DNA from 2 places in the Agathobacter sp. genome. Region 1 is predicted to be linked to the other one. Evidence: a T-box and tRNA genes for the amino acid it is inferred to sense, from the RefSeq annotation. Region 1 holds a T-box; the other holds one or more tRNA genes.
The links. The T-box of region 1 lies ahead of pheS (phenylalanine--tRNA ligase subunit alpha). A T-box ahead of a tRNA ligase gene usually reads a tRNA of that ligase, here a tRNA-Phe.
Positions count from the first base shown of each region.

Region 2: it has a tRNA-Phe gene. The T-box ahead of pheS (phenylalanine--tRNA ligase subunit alpha) is inferred to sense a tRNA for this amino acid. The anticodon was not compared.

Region 1 covers NZ_CDRTEH010000002.1:31,089-39,136, forward strand. Annotated here, with positions in the region: gene ACW6PM_RS02285 (response regulator) at 1-340, opposite strand, end outside; gene ACW6PM_RS02290 (hypothetical protein) at 542-883, shown strand; RNA gene ssrS (6S RNA) at 936-1,120, shown strand; gene ACW6PM_RS02300 (SpoIID/LytB domain-containing protein) at 1,295-2,911, shown strand; gene ACW6PM_RS02305 (RsmB/NOP family class I SAM-dependent RNA methyltransferase) at 3,009-4,463, shown strand; T-box leader at 4,585-4,815, shown strand; gene pheS (phenylalanine--tRNA ligase subunit alpha) at 4,922-5,947, shown strand; gene pheT (phenylalanine--tRNA ligase subunit beta) at 5,984-8,048, shown strand, end outside.
Region 2 covers NZ_CDRTEH010000006.1:80,324-88,371, reverse strand. Annotated here, with positions in the region: gene ACW6PM_RS07685 (serine hydrolase domain-containing protein) at 1-242, shown strand, start outside; gene ACW6PM_RS07680 (SH3 domain-containing protein) at 295-804, shown strand; gene ACW6PM_RS07675 (EamA family transporter) at 826-1,659, shown strand; gene ACW6PM_RS07670 (hypothetical protein) at 1,700-2,041, shown strand; gene ACW6PM_RS07665 (hypothetical protein) at 2,060-4,588, shown strand; gene ACW6PM_RS07660 (HPr family phosphocarrier protein) at 4,748-5,002, shown strand; gene ACW6PM_RS07655 (DUF6465 family protein) at 5,025-5,543, shown strand; tRNA gene ACW6PM_RS07650 (tRNA-Gly) at 5,716-5,786, opposite strand; tRNA gene ACW6PM_RS07645 (tRNA-Phe) at 5,813-5,885, opposite strand; gene ACW6PM_RS07640 (NAD(P)H-dependent flavin oxidoreductase) at 6,222-7,283, shown strand; gene ACW6PM_RS07635 (amylo-alpha-1,6-glucosidase) at 7,258-8,048, opposite strand, start outside.

The DNA of each region.
Region 1 (8,048 bases):
CCTGATCCTTGTCGATAGGTTTCTGAATGAAGTCACATGCTCCGGCAGCAAGAGCCTTTTTAAGCTCGGACTGTGTGCCGACAGATGATGCAACAAAGATTGTAGCACTGCTGTCATACTCCATAATCTCTGAGATAGCGGCATTTCCGTCCTTTACAGGCATTACAATGTCAATAAATGTGAGATTTGGCTTATGCTCCTTGTACATATCAATGGCGAGCTGTCCGTTTGCCGCCTCAATGATAGTCGGTGAACCAATGGAATTGATGATATCCTTCATCTGTTTTCTTGCGAGGATCGAATCGTCGCATATAAGTATTTTTAAATCGTCAAGTTTCATTTTAAAAACTCCTTCCCCATGTAAATATAAATACATTTTACTACATTAACAAAAGAAATTCAAGAAATAGTTGGGACTTATTTACCATTTATTTTTTCCTTACAGGAGGTTATACTAATTTTGGTGATTTTACATATTTTTGTATATAAAATCCGGTGTAACTATTGAGGAATAATAAATAAAAATACAGGAGAAAGAAGAATGAACTATTTTATTATAATAGATGCGGTCACGCTGATACTTGGAATTTACATAATTTTTGTCTCACTGCGAATGAAGAAAAGCGGCAAAATTGAAAGCACCTTTGTGGCTGATGAGGAGATGAAAAAGATAAAGGATACGGCTGGCTATATATCGTATATTTATCCAAAGTCACTGGTATTCGGTATTGTGATTTTTGTTATCAGTATAGTTGCGATAGTTTCGGATTGTCTTAAAAAGATACCATACTGGTCATATGTTGAGATGATTATATTTGTCGCAGTAATTATCTGGTTTTCAAATATGTTACGAAATGCCAGAGAAAAATTTGTTAAATTCTAACATGAATTTTGCATTGCAACATGAGACATAATAAAGTATAATGAATTTACAAAGATACCTGAGATGTTCGACAACCCTGTGTATTTAGAACCTACATTTACTTTAAACGGGATTCCTATATGAGCTGTTGGATGTCAGGCCGTCATTATGCAGCGGAAGGCAGAAGGCAGACTGCGGTTACCCACCTAGCAAGAGCGCTAGGAGTCTAAATTACAGGACCGGCATTTTGGGTTCTTACAAAAGAATAATAATGTACAAAAGAACTCCGGACGCACAAAAGATTCATGAGATACAAATGATTTTTAAAGCACAAAGGATTCTTAAGTACAGATGATAAAGGGAGCTGTTTTTGCAGCTCCCATTTTTTGAGCGGTAAGTAACCACTATTTTGGTGTTAAGGAGAACAGAAATTTGGCAAATAGGAGACGAAGACGGCAAAAGCCGAATCAGATGGTCTGGATAATGCTTGCGATAACCATGGTATGTGTGGTTATTGTTTTTGCAATTGTCATGGCACAAAAGGAAAAAGGGACGCTTGCAAAGCAGGCAAAGGCTGTGACAAAGGATATGGTGTATGAGAATGCATATATTGTTTCAAATGACGATGGAAGGCTGATTTTCATTTGTGATGGAGAGCTTTACAGGGCAAAGGGAACCATGGAGGAGAGCTTTACCGGTGTCTGTGATATTGAAATCAGTGGCTCTAAGGTAAAAAAGATACAGATAAAGCCGGATGATATATCAGGTGTGATGCTGTCGTACGGAAACGGCACAATGCAGATTGCGGGACAGGACGATATTCCGATGCAGTCAGATGAGCTGCCCGTGTATGATGAGACAGGAGATACGCCTAGGGAAATATCAGTTTCTGACCTGATAATAGGCAGTGAAACACTTTCCTACATACTTGATTCGGGCAGGATATGTGCCATTGTCAGAAGACAGGCACCAGACCTTACATACATAAGGTTGCTTATAAAAAACGACGGAAAGGATGCGTTTCCCACAATTGCGGCAGGTGCAGCGTCTAACCTTTATGTGGATGATGCCGACTGCGGCAGCAGTGCTATTGATGATGTGGGTGCATATATGGCAAATGTACAGAAAGGTAAGATAAAGGTGAGCTCAGCAGACAATTATGTCAGCATAAACGGTAAGAGCTATCCGGGCTCGTTTGAGTTTATCGGGACAGCTGCAGGCATTGTGGCGGTGAATACAGTCGATGTGGAGACATATGTGCGCTATGTGCTGCCGTCGGAGATGCCGTCCACATTTGATGCGGAGGCGCTTAAGGCACAGGCTGTTTGTGCGAGAACCTTTGTGTATTCACAGATGAAAAATACACAGTATGCGCTCTACGGAGCCAATATAGACAATACCACGGCTTTTCAGGTCTATAACGCTTCAGATGCAAAGCAGTCAACCGATGAGGCAGTAAAGGCTACGGCAGGGCAGGTTGTATCATGTGGAGGAAGCTTGATAACATGCTATTATTTTTCCACATCTGCCGGAAAAACCGAGGATATGGAGGTCTGGTCTTCGAGTACACCGGATTTCATACACAAGGTGGAGTCGGTGGATGACAATTCGCCATACTACAGATGGACCTCGGAGCTTGAATTATCGGCATACAATGATCCTCAATATGGTGCGGCTACAGGCATTTGTGCGGATAAAACCTCTGACGCAGGATATGTACTTTCACTTACTATAAGCTATGGAAACAAATCACAGACATTTACGGCAGAGAATGATATAAGAAAAGCACTGGGGCATTATCAGAAAAAGGTTACATTAAACGACGGCTCTGTGAGGGAGAATATGTCGATGATACCAAGCGCCTGCTTTAGTGTGAGTGCCGGTGCAAATGGTCACTATACGCTGTCCGGAGGAGGCTTTGGTCATGGAATAGGCTTCAGCCAATATGGTGCAGACAGGCTGGCAAAGGCAGGAAACAGCTATAAGGATATAATCGGATATTATTACAAGGATGTGACAGTTGTGGATATAAGCAGTTTAAAAAATTGATAGCATGGATAGTAGAAATGTGGTAATATCGAAGTACTTAGACACATGAGTATGTGTGTGGTAGCAGGATACATTTAGAGAACAAGAGGATTTGACAATGAATTTACCGATAGAGTTTGAGAAAAAGATGAAGGCCTTTCTTGGCAATGAGTGGGAGGAGTTCTTATACAGCTATGACAATAACCGTTTTCAGGCGCTTCGCTTTAATACACTTAAAGTCGGAAAAAATAAAAGCGTTGAAGAAGAAATCGCCGGAATAATGGATAAGCTTTGCATACCGATGGACAAAAAAGTTACGTGGGCGAATGATGCTTATTATTATGACGAGGAAAAACGCCCCGGGAAGCATCCGTATCACGAGATGGGGCTTTATTACATACAGGAGCCAAGCGCCATGTCGGCGGCTGCTCTTTTAGCCCCAAAGCCGGGCATGAGAGTGCTTGATCTGTGTGCGGCTCCGGGTGGCAAGAGTACACAGCTTGCCACATATTTAGGAGACAGCGGGCTTTTGGTGTCAAATGAGATTAACACACAAAGAAGCCGGATTTTGTCGCAGAATATAGAGCGTATGGGAATCAAAAATGCGATTGTGACAAATGAGGACAGCTTTGTGCTTGCTTCACATTTTCCAAGCTTTTTTAATGCCATACAGGTGGATGCACCATGCTCAGGAGAGGGAATGTTCAGAAAGCTTCCTGAGGCTGTAAATGAGTGGAGTCCACAAAATGTGGAGATATGTGCCGCACGCCAGAAGGAGATACTTGACAATGCAGCGACTATGCTTAAAGCCGGTGGAACGATAGTCTACAGTACCTGCACATTCTCGCAGGAGGAAAATGAGAACGTTATTGAGTATTTTTTGGAGAGACATCCTGATTTTACACTTGAAGAGATGGAACGCTTCTGGCCGCATAAGGTGGATGGAGAGGGTCATTTTGTGGCAAAGCTTGTGAGAAGAGGCAGTGTTAATGAGTTTGATGCGGATTATGAGGTATGCGAGGAGAGCTGTAATAAAGTAGAGGACACAGGCCTTAAAACTGACAGGAAAACCAAAAAGAACAAAAATAATAAGAACAGGAAAAATGAAACGAAGCCGGCTCTCACAAAAGAAAATATGAAGCTTCTCTCAGAGTTTCTTGATGAGACCGTATCAGAGGATATGGCAGCCTGGATAAAAAACTCAAGGCTTGTCATGTTTGGGGAACAGCTTTACAGGCTGCCGGATATGGAGGTGGATATCAAGGGGCTTAAGGTACAGCGTGCAGGGCTTCATGTAGGAGAGTTCAAAAAACAGCGCTTTGAGCCGTCACATTCGCTTGCACTTGCGCTTAAGCAAAGTGATGCCCAAAATGTAGTAAAGCTTACCTGTGATGATCCGCAGACTACCGGCTTTTTCAACGGTCAGTCAGTCATGTTGTCTGATGAGCAGGCGGCAGAATGCAAAAAGGGCTGGGCGCTTGTATGTGTAGACGGATATCCGGCCGGCTGGGGCAAGGTGAATGGTGCACAGGTTAAAAACCATTATCCTAAGGGTCTTAGAAATAAAATATAAATCAAAATATAATAAAATAGAGAAATTTTTACTTGCAAAATATAGAGATTGTGCTAAAATGTCTTATGTGTTATTAAGACATAAGCGTTTGCGATATATATGTCGCAGCTATATATATATAATAAAAGCAATGAAGGTGCATAGTAGATTATAGTACTTTGACCAGAGAGAGATTGTCACCGGCTGAAAGCAGTCTTACAAAAAGGCTATTGATTGAAGTTCACACTGAAGCTGCATGGATGAAGCAACAGTAGTTCATGACGTTTTATGTACGTTACACATATCAATGAGAGTCCATTGGATACTTCTTCAATGGAAATCAGGGTGGTATCGCGGAATTTTCGTCCCTGCACGGTTTAACAGCCATGCAGGGGCGTTTTTTATCGCATAAACGGCGAATTCAGGCTTGGAGTTACGAGTTTATGCAAATTAAGAAAAATATTATGAGGTGAAATTCGATGAGAGACAAAATTCAACAGATCAGAGAAAAAGCACTTGCTGAAATTGATAAGGCTGACGGCCTTGAAAAATTAAATGATGTGCGTGCTGCAATTCTTGGAAAGAAGGGTGAGCTCACAGCAGTCTTAAAGGGCATGAAGGATGTTGCTCCTGATGAGAGACCAAAGGTAGGCCAGTGGGTCAATGAGACACGTGAGGCAGTTGAGAAGCTTCTTGATGAGAAGGTTAAGAAATTTGAGGCAGAGGCACTTAAGCGCAAGTATGAGAGCGAGAAAATAGATGTCACTATGCCTGCAAAGAGAAGCAAAAAGGGTAATCTTCACCCGGTAACACAGGTAAAGGACCAGCTCTCAGAGATTTTCACATCTATGGGCTTTGAGGTTTACGAGGGAACAGAAATCGAGAATGATTACTATAATTTTACAGCCTTAAATACTCCAAAGGATCATCCGGCGCGTGATATGCAGGATACATTCTACTTATCACCTGAGTTCTTACTTCGTACACAGACCTCAGCAGGACAGATTCATGTTATGGAAGCAAAGAAGCCGCCTATCAAGGTTGTTTCACCGGGTAAGGTTTTCCGTTCGGATGATGATGCAACACATTCTCCTATGTTCACACAGATGGAGGGACTTGTGGTAGATAAGGGCATCACACTCTGCGATTTAAAGGGTATGCTTGACCAGCTTGTAAAGAAGATGTTCGGAAAGAATGTCACAACACGTCTTCGTCCTTCATACTTCCCATTTACAGAGCCATCTGTAGAGGTTGATGTAAGCTGCTTCCAGTGCCACGGCAAGGGATGTTCTTTGTGCAAGGGCACAGGCTGGATTGAGGTGCTTGGTGCAGGCGTTGTAAATAAAAAGGTGCTTGAGGGCTGCGGTATAGACACAAATGAGTACAGCGGCTTTGCATTCGGTATCGGTCTTGAGCGTATTGCAATGCTCAAATACGGAATCAACAACATCAAGCTTTTATTCGAGTCAGACCTTAGGGTATTAGACCAGATTGATGACAACTAGATTCATTTCTTGAATATATAACAGGAGGCAAAAATTATGTTAACACCACTTAGCTGGTTAAAGGATTATGTAGATATAGATGTAACACCAAAGGAGTTAGAGGAAAAATTATTCTCATGCGGTTTCGAGGTTGAGGAATCATATGAGGTGGGAAAGGATATCTCAAACGTAGTAGTCGGCCTTGTAGAAAAATGTGAGCCGATTCCTGAGACACACCTAAGCCTGTGTCAGGTAAATGCAGGAGAACATGGCACATTCCAGATCTGCTGCGGTGCAGACAATGTAAAAGCCGGCGGCAAATTCCCTCTCGCACTTATCGGTGCAACAGTATATGCCACAGCAAAGGATCACGTTACAATAGAGGGCGTGATGGAGATAAAGCAGGGCAAGCTGCGTGGATATGATTCATATGGAATGTTATGCTCAGGGGTAGAGCTTGGCTTAAATGAAGACCTCTATCCGGGCGCAGGATATAACGGACTTTTGGTTTTGCCTGAGGATGCTAAGGTTGGAGCAGATGTAAAGCCTATCCTCGGTCTTGATGACTGGATTTTTGATATTGCAATCACTGCAAACAGACCTGACTGCCAGAGTATATACGGCATGGCAAGAGAGGTTGCTGCGGTTTTGGGAAAAGAGCTTAAGGAGCCTGCACTTGACTATACTGCAGATGATGTGAAGAAGGAAAACTTCAAGGTATCTGTTCTTGCACAGGATATCTGCCCACGCTACACAGCTCACTATGTACATGATGTAAAAATCTCCGAGTCACCTGCATGGATGAGAAAACGTCTTGCACTTGTAGGAATTGGTTCTATCTCAAATGTGGTAGATATCACTAACTTTATTTTAAAAGAGCTTGGACAGCCAATGCATGCTTTTGATTACTCATACCTTGAGGGAGATGAGATTGTAGTAAGACGTGCAAACGATGGAGAGAAAATTGTCACACTTGATGAGAAGGAATTTGAGTTAAACAGCAATAATCTCGTTATCTGTGACGGAAAGAAGCCGGTTGCACTCGCCGGTATCATGGGCGGCTTAAATTCTGAGATTAACGACGGTACCACAGAGGTGATGTTTGAGTCTGCAAAATTTGCAAGAGATAATATCAGAAAGAGCTCACGTGCGTTGGGACAGTCATCTGATTCGAGTGCACTTTACTCAAAGGGAGTAAACGAGTACACAACAGCCATGGCTATGAAGAGAGCACTTCATTTGATGGAGGAGCTTGGCTGTGGTAAGGTTTCTTCAACACACGTTGAGATGACTACAGGAAATTCACTTGAGCCAAAAGAGATGAAGGTTTCTATTGCAAAGGTAAACGGCGTGCTTGGAATAGAGGTTCCTACAGAGGATATCGTGAGAATACTCACAAATTTAGGCTTTGCACCGGTTGTAAACGGTGATGAGCTGACACTCATGATTCCTGCATACCGTGAGGATATGGAGGATTATCCGGATGTGGCAGAGGAGGTTATCCGTATGTATGGCTATGACCATGTCATTCCTGCATTCATGCCTACAGCACAGGTTACACTCGGAGGACTCAACCTTAGACAGCAGACAGAGCGCAAGCTAAAGGAGGTGCTCTGTGCAGCAGGAGCATATGAAGGAATACACTACTCATTCTTCTCACCTGCTGATCTTGATCTGCTCAGGTTCCCGGAGGATGCACCGGAAAGACATGCAATCAAGCTTATAAATCCAATCAATGTTGACCTCTCGCTTATGAGAACAACACTTGCTTCTGAGATGCTTTATGCCATAGCAAGAAACCAGAAGAAGGGTATTTTGGAGGGAAGAATCTTTGAGCTTGGAAATATCTTTATCGCAAAGGAGCTTCCGCTTACAGAGTATCCTGATGAGAGAGAGACTCTTTGCGCAGGTGTATTCGGTGAGGATGAGTCATTCTTTACTATAAAGGGACTGGCTGAGACTGTAGCAGATGCACTTGATGTGAAGTTTACATATAAGCCGGCTCAAAAGCCATTCCTTCATCCATATCAGACCGCAGAGGTATTCTGTGACGGTCAAAAGGTCGGATATCTCGGTCAGGTAAGATATGAGATATGCGATGAGCTTGACATGAGAGTGCCGG
Region 2 (8,048 bases), on a different contig from region 1:
CGGTTGCGCTGATGGAGATTATCAAGTCGCGCAAATGGAGAACAGACAATAGCGGAAACCTGATAGCAAATATTTTCCTGCATCTGTTTTTGCCGGTGGGCATAGTCATTGCGCCTATTGTTGGAGGCATACCATACTGGGTAATAAAGGATTATGTTCCTGATTTGTTTATTGTGGCATGTCTGAGTGTAGTGCTTCTTGCAATAGGTGGAGTACTGAAGCTCAAAAACAGGAGAAATTAGATTATTATGCTATAATGAGCCGTAAACACAGATAATACAAAAGGAGAATAATATGAAAGCAAGCCACAGAAAAGATGTTATAATTGCCAGACTGATTTTTGCAGCAATATGCCTTTTTCTTATTGCCCTGATTGCTACGATAGTGATTACCATTACCTCAAAGGGTGACAAAAAAAAGGAGCAGGACAAGGCACAGCAGAATGTAGCCAGTGAAAGTGAAACTGACAGTGATAGCGATAGTGATACAGAGATAGGTGCCATATATCTGCCACAGCAGACTACAGAGGGAACCGAAAAAACCTACGTCACTACTACAAGCAGTGTAAATATGAGAGAGAAGCCTGATAAAAACGCAAATATAGTTACTGTGATAGCACAGGATGTAAAGCTTGAGTTTGTATCAGAGGACAATGGCTGGGCACAGGTTATCTTCCAGGGACAGACAGGCTATGTCAGCTCTGACTACGTCAAGTCAGATATGGCTGACGGCACCACAGACAGCGGTACATCAGATGGCGATGCAGCAGGAGCTGCGGATAGTGCTGCACAGCCACAGCAGTAGATACATGGTGAGGTAATGTATATGACAGGAATTATATGGGCATGTGCTGCAACACTTATTGCGGCATGTGTGCCTATTTTGGCCAAGGTTGGAACAAAAAAGACAGACCCGGCGCTGGCGGGAAGTATTGCCGGGATTGTTTTATGTGCGTCTTTATTTTTTTACAGGAAAGATAATATAATGGGAAGCAGCCTGATTGCACTCGGCCAAAGGAGCGTTATATTTATACTTCTGGCAGGGCTTGCAACAGGGCTTTTTGGCATCTGTTTTTTTAAATCCATACATGAGGGCTACACATTTCAGGTTACGGCTATAGTTAAATGCAGCTATATAATCACACTTGCAGCGGGATTTTTTCTGTTTCATAACATCCCTGACACTTTTGATTATATAGCGATTGCACTCATGATTGTTGGAACGGTTATTTTAAATCTGGATGGGACAGGCATTTTGTTTGCACTTCTTGCTGCAGCTTGTGCGTCGGCAGCGCATATTCTTGTGTCACTTGGCGGGATACAGCTGGATAAGGGCGTTATTGCATTCTGGTGTGTTTTTATAGGCGCGCTGGTACTTATTATATTTACTGTTGCAACCGGTGGCATGAAGAAAATCAGATCTATGTCATTTGTTGATGGTATTTGCCTGATTCTTGCAGGTATTGCATATCCGTTAGCATATGATTTTTATGGCAGGGCAGTTTCACTGTCCGGCAGCTATGCGGGGTATATTTTTAATCTGACGATTATTGTGATGATGATATGCTCGAGTGTGGTACTTAAGGAAAAGGTATCGGGAAAGAAATTCCTGGGTGCATGCATTTTTATTGCAGCATTGTTTGTTATAGCATGCAACTAATAGCTGATATAGCATATAATGATTAAAAAGAGGTTTTTTGATGTTGCCTTTTTATAAAACATTTCCATTCATGGATTACTATAAAAATGAGGATGCATTTGCAAAGGACCTGGGGATGATAAAGGATATGTATCCGCTTGACACGGCAATGATACAGTCCGCGGTAGAGCAGCGCATGGATGAGCTGGAGTATGAGGGCAGCTTTATCTATGATGAGGTGCCTGACAGGCAGCGTCTTTTCGATGAGGCTGACAGGATTGCAGGCAGATTTATCTCGGAGCAAAGCAGCAGGTGCTTTATCTGTACAATAGCAGGCATACTTTTTAACTGTGAGCTCTGCAGACGCAGATGCAGATACAGAAGGTACCAAAGATTCTGGTAGATATAAGGATATGATTTTATGAGTAAGAAAGTGATAAAGCCGATAGTACTTATAGTAGTATTTATTGCAGCATTAATTACATTTTGCATAACTACAAACAAAGGAAATAAGGATATGACCACGAAGCAGGCGGATGCAACGCTGCCGGTTATGTCATTTAATCTGGATAAAATAAAGATAAACACGCTCCATGGATATACTACTGAGATGGATCCGACAAAGATGCGCGATTGTGTTATTCCGATTTCGGATGACAGGAAGCTCTCATTATCCATTTCCACATATGGCATGGCTGTTGACGGGATATCATACAGGATCAGAAGCATGGATGGCAAGAGGCTGGTGGCCGATGATGAGGTATCTTCTTTTTCTAATAAGGATAATACCATTCAGGCGGACATAAGCATGCCGAATGTGATGGATGAAAATACTGAGTATCTTTTGGTGTTTACCATCACAAGCGGTCAGGATAATATATATTATTACAGCAGGATTATGCAGACTGATGGAAAGGTAGCTGCAAAGGTTGTCGAGTTTGCAAAGAAGTTTCATGATGAGACGTTTATAAAGGATGACAAAGCCTTCTTTACAACATATATGGAGACAACAACGGGAGACAGAAATACGCTTGCACATGTGGATCTGACATCTACGGTGAGCCAGATTACCTGGGGCTCAATGGCAGCTGCACAGTATACGAATCCTGTCATAGCCCTTAAGGAAATAAACGATTCTTATGATGTGGTTACAATAGACTATGTGATGAGCTGTGTGGACGGCAAGGGTGAGACTGAATATTACAATGTAAGGGAATATTTCAGGCTGCGCCAGACGGAAAGCCGTATGTACGTGCTCAACTATGAGAGGACGGCAAATCAGATTTTTAACAGTGAAAACAGCTTTATTTCGGATTCGGGCAGCGTGATGCTTGGTATCAGAAGCAGCGAAGCAGAGTACAGGGCCAATGAAGCAGGCAGTGTGATATGCTTTGTCCAGGAGGGAGATTTATACTCCTATGATATAAACAACGGAATGATAATCAAGGTATTCAGCTTCAGGGATGCTGAGGGTATTGATGAGCGCGAGAACTGGAATCATCACGATATAAAGATTGTCAGTGTAGACGAAGCTGGCAGTATTGATTTTGTGGTATATGGATATATGAACAGAGGCACCCACGAGGGAGAGGTGGGAACCGGCGTGTACCATTATGATGGTCTGGCACATACTATAGATGAGGAAGCGTTTATTCCTTCTAAGACATCATATGAGGTGCTGAAGGCAGAGATGGGCAAGATGCTTTACCTCAATGAGAAGGATGAATTCTATCTCATGATGGATGACAGTCTCTATAGGATTAATTTAGGCTCGATGTCTGTAAAGAAGGTTGTTGAGGGCTTATCAACAGGCTCTTACTGCGCATCGGAGAGCAACAGATACTTTGCATGGGTGGATTCTGCAAATCAGTATTCATCCAATACCGTAAAAGTAATGGATTTAAAGAGCGGCAAGACCTTTGAGGTCAAAAAGGGCGATGACCAGTATCTGCGTCCGCTTGGTTTCATAGGCGAGGATTTTATATATGGACAGGCGAATGCTGCTGACGTGGTCTCTGATGCGGCCGGAAACACAACATTTCCGATGAATGGTCTGACTATTCTTGATACATCTGACCAGTCGGAGCTTAAGACATATACTCCTTCGGGCGGCTATGTCGAGAAAATTTCTGTGGATGGATATACGGTGACGATAGATCTGATTGCACAAAACAATGGTGTGTATGCAGAAATCGGGCAGGATACCATTATGAACAGGGAGGCTGATTCAAAACAGAAGATAGCTCTTGATACGAGCCAGTCCGATACAAAGCTGGCGGTTAGCGCTATTAATATAACAGATGGTAAAAAGCCGGATAAGCTGAAGCAGCTGACAGCACAGATGACTATCAATTCACATGATACTAATGTTGATTTAAAGTTTGATGACAGTACAGTTCATTTTTATGTCTATGCAAAGGGTGATGTGATTTTTGCATCTGATAACATCTCGGATGCCATAAAACAGGCAAATGACAGCATGGGCGTGGTAATTGATTCAAGCCAGCGGTATGTATGGATGAGGGCCAGAAAAAATGCGGTAAATGCATTTTCAAATATTACATGCAATGAAACGGATAAGGATGCCGACAGTGTCGTGAAGTCGGTAAGCGCAATGCTTATATACAATGATGTTACGGTAAGTGTGTCTGAGCTGATTGGAGCAGGCAGCAGTGCTGTTGATGTACTCAAAAATAATCTGCCGGACAAGGAAATCCTGGATTTACAGGGAGTGTCCTCTGAGGATATTATCTTTTATATCAGCCAGGGCAATCCGGTATTTGCGATGACGGGAAATACGTCAGCAGTGCTTGTGACAGGATACTCTTCAAATGGAGCTTTATATATTTATAATCCGGATAATGGCACAACAACATCTATGAGCTATGAGGATGCTGACCGGATGTTTTATAATGGTGGATTGCATTTTATCACATACATGACAAAATAAGCAGAATAATGTTGTAATAATGCCGATTTTGTGACATTAAATGCAAGCTCCTTAGGTAAAGTTTAACAGAAATTTTCCTAAGGATTGAAAAGCAACTATAATTGGGATATATTAATTAAGTATGAAATAGGTTTAATACTTTTTGTTTAAGGAGAACGTATGAGTAAGAAGAGTATTGTCGTTACAAAAGTATGTGAAGGTCATGACAATCCAATCGCAGAGCTTGTTCAAGTGGCATGCAAGTTCGACAGCGAGATTACATTGGAGAGTGACAATCGCAAAATCAATGCAAAGAGCATCATGGGCATTATGGCTTTTAATCCATCAGATGGAATGACTGTTGACATTGTTACAAAGGGTGATGATGAGCAGGAAGCTTTAGTTGCAATTGAAAATTTTTTAGTATGTGAATAATGAGCATGAGGAGGAAAATAGTATGCGTAAAAAGAATAATAACTCAAAGACAGCTAAGCCAGCAGTAAAGCCGGTAGAGGTGAAAAAAGAGGAAACAATGGCACAGCCGGTTTCAGAGCCTAAGGCTGATGTAAAGGCCGATGTAAAAGCTGAGGTAGAAAAAGCTGTAGAGAAGACAACCGAGAAGGTTGAGAAGGCAGTAGAGAAGACAACTGAGAAGGTTGCTGAGAAAGCTGCTGAGGTTAAGGCAGATGTAAAGGAAACTGTTAAGAAGACAACAGCAAAGGCTGCAAAGACAGCTAAGACTGTTAAAGAGGCAAAGCCTGCAAAGAAAGAGCCTGTAAAGCCTGAAATTATCGTTCAGTACCAGAACAGCGAGGTTGATACAGCAGCTGTTGAGGAGCGTGTTAAGGCTCAGTTTGTTGCTGAAGGACACAAGGCTGGCTTCATCAGAAAGCTAAACATCTACATCAAGCCTGAGGAGTATTCTGCATACTATGTTATAAATGATAAGTTTTCAGGTCGTGTAGATTTATTCTAGTCTGACATTATTAGGGAATACATATTTTATCAAGCGCATAATAAAAGCCGATACATTTCGTGGAAACACGGTGTATCGGCTTTTATTTTGTGTGTAGGTATGTGAAAAAGCAGCTGTGTGACAGTATAGGTGCATCATGAAATACATAGTGGATAAAAAAGGGTAACAAAAAAGCGGGTGATGGGAATCGAACCCACGTATCCAGCTTGGAAGGCTGGTGTTCTACCATTGAACTACACCCGCATAGGAATATTTAATTTGTTGTATAATGCCCAGTTCCGGAATCGAACCAGAGACACACGGATTTTCAGTCCGTTGCTCTACCAACTGAGCTAACTGGGCTTGCCTCACAACAAAAGTTATTCTACACGATTTGTACGTGTATGTCAATATAAAATTTCGAGAAATCACGAGTATTTTAAATGGGCTGTAATCGTTGCCGGTCACGCTGTTAGGTGTGAACAGTAGCCGGTTTAGCGAATGTGAGTGGGATGGTTCTGAACGGTTACAATAAACAAGAAACATAGTATTAAAAACTATATAAAATAGAAAATGATATAATTTTACCTTGACACGAATACCGTAAAGGGTTACTATGTGTATATGTTTGATTGTCAAATAATTTGAATATCAAACAGAAAGACCGGAAATTTATACCGGAATTCGGAGGTACATATTATGTTGAAAGAACTGAGAATCGGAGATATGGTTGCAAAGCTTCCTATTATACAAGGCGGTATGGGAGTTGGAGTGAGTCTTAGCGGACTGGCAGGAGCTGTTGCCAAGGAGGGTGGAGTAGGCGTGATTTCCACCGCGCAGATTGGGTTTGAGGAGCCGGAGTTTGAAAAGGATCAGGCGAAGGCTAATCTGATTGCTATCAAGAAGCACATTAAGAGGGCGAAGGAGTTTGCCTGTGGACATGGATTGGTCGGTGTCAATATCATGGTGGCTTTAAAGCATTACAAGGAGCATGTTCGGGCTGCAGTTGAAGCAGGGGCTGATGTTATTATAAGCGGTGCAGGACTTCCGATGGAACTGCCTGAGCTTGTCGATGAAAAGTCACATACAAGGATTGCTCCGATTGTCTCTTCAAAGAGAGCTGCGAATCTGATACTTAAAATGTGGGCACACAGATACAACCGCACAGCAGACTTTATTGTTATTGAGGGACCAAAGGCCGGCGGACATCTGGGCTTTTCCAATGAACAGCTTGCGGATATGGAGCATATGGATTATGACAGTGAGATTAAGGAGATTATAAGCTGTACAAAGACCTATGAGGAGAAGTTTGAAAAGCACATTCCGGTGATTGTAGCGGGCGGAGTGTTTACACACGAGGATGTCATGCACTGCATGGAGCTTGGAGCAGACGGAGTGCAGGTTGCGAGCCGTTTTGTGGCGACAAAGGAGTGTGACGCATCTGATGCCTACAAGCAGGCTTATCTGGATGCAAAGGAGTCTGATGTGCAGATTATAAAAAGCCCGGTCGGAATGCCGGGGCGTGCTGTCAGAAATGAGTTTATCAGGGGATTGGAAAAGGAAAAGCAACCTATCACAAGGTGCTATAATTGTCTTGAGAAATGTAATCCTGCAACAGTGCCTTACTGTATTACAAAGGCACTGATTGCAGCGGTTAAGGGAGATATGCAAAATGGTCTGGTATTCTGTGGAGCCAATGTGGGCCGCATAAACCAAATGACCACGGTTCACGAGCTTATGAGTGAGCTTGTGGGAGCATAGGAAGTACATCCTCGCAGTAGCAGCGCAGCACTTCACCTACGCTCCACGCCTGCGCATAGCAGCCACGGCCGTTGTGAGGGGCATCGCCGTCAAATATCTCGCATATTGAGCCGATACAGTTGTTAAGCAGATGCTCCCTTACAGGGTCAAGCAGCTTGTCGGCGCATAAAGCGGTCGCCTTCGTGCGGCCGTTTACCTTTACATAGGCACTGATGAAGCCGCCGAGCAAAAAGCCCCAGGCTGTTCCCTGATGATAGGCATGGTCGCGCTTTGAGAGAGAGCCGATGTAGATCGGATGGTAATCCTTATGGTCCGGATCAAGTGAACGCAGTCCGCAGCCCACATAGAGCTTATCCATTACCGTATCCACAATTGCTTTTTCACGCTTCTTGTCAAGCATGGTAAAAGGCAGGCTTACTGCATAAATCTGGTTTGGACGGATTGTATCGTCATCCTCGTCGACCACATCATACAGACAGCCGGTGTTTTCATTCCAGAAGTGCTTGTTGAAGGAGTCCTTTACGAGTGAAGCGAGCTGTCTGTAGCTGTCATCATTATCGCCAAACTTAGCCTGCAGCATATCCATGGTGCACAGTGCGTTGTACCAAAGTGCATTTATCTCGACAGGCTTGCCGTGGCGTGGTGTGGCAACCCAGTCGCCCACACGCACATCCATCCATGTGACCTGGTCGAGTCCGCTTCCGGCATGAATAAGCCCGTCGGTGTCCATATATATGGAAAAATCAGTACCTTTTTTATAAGTGG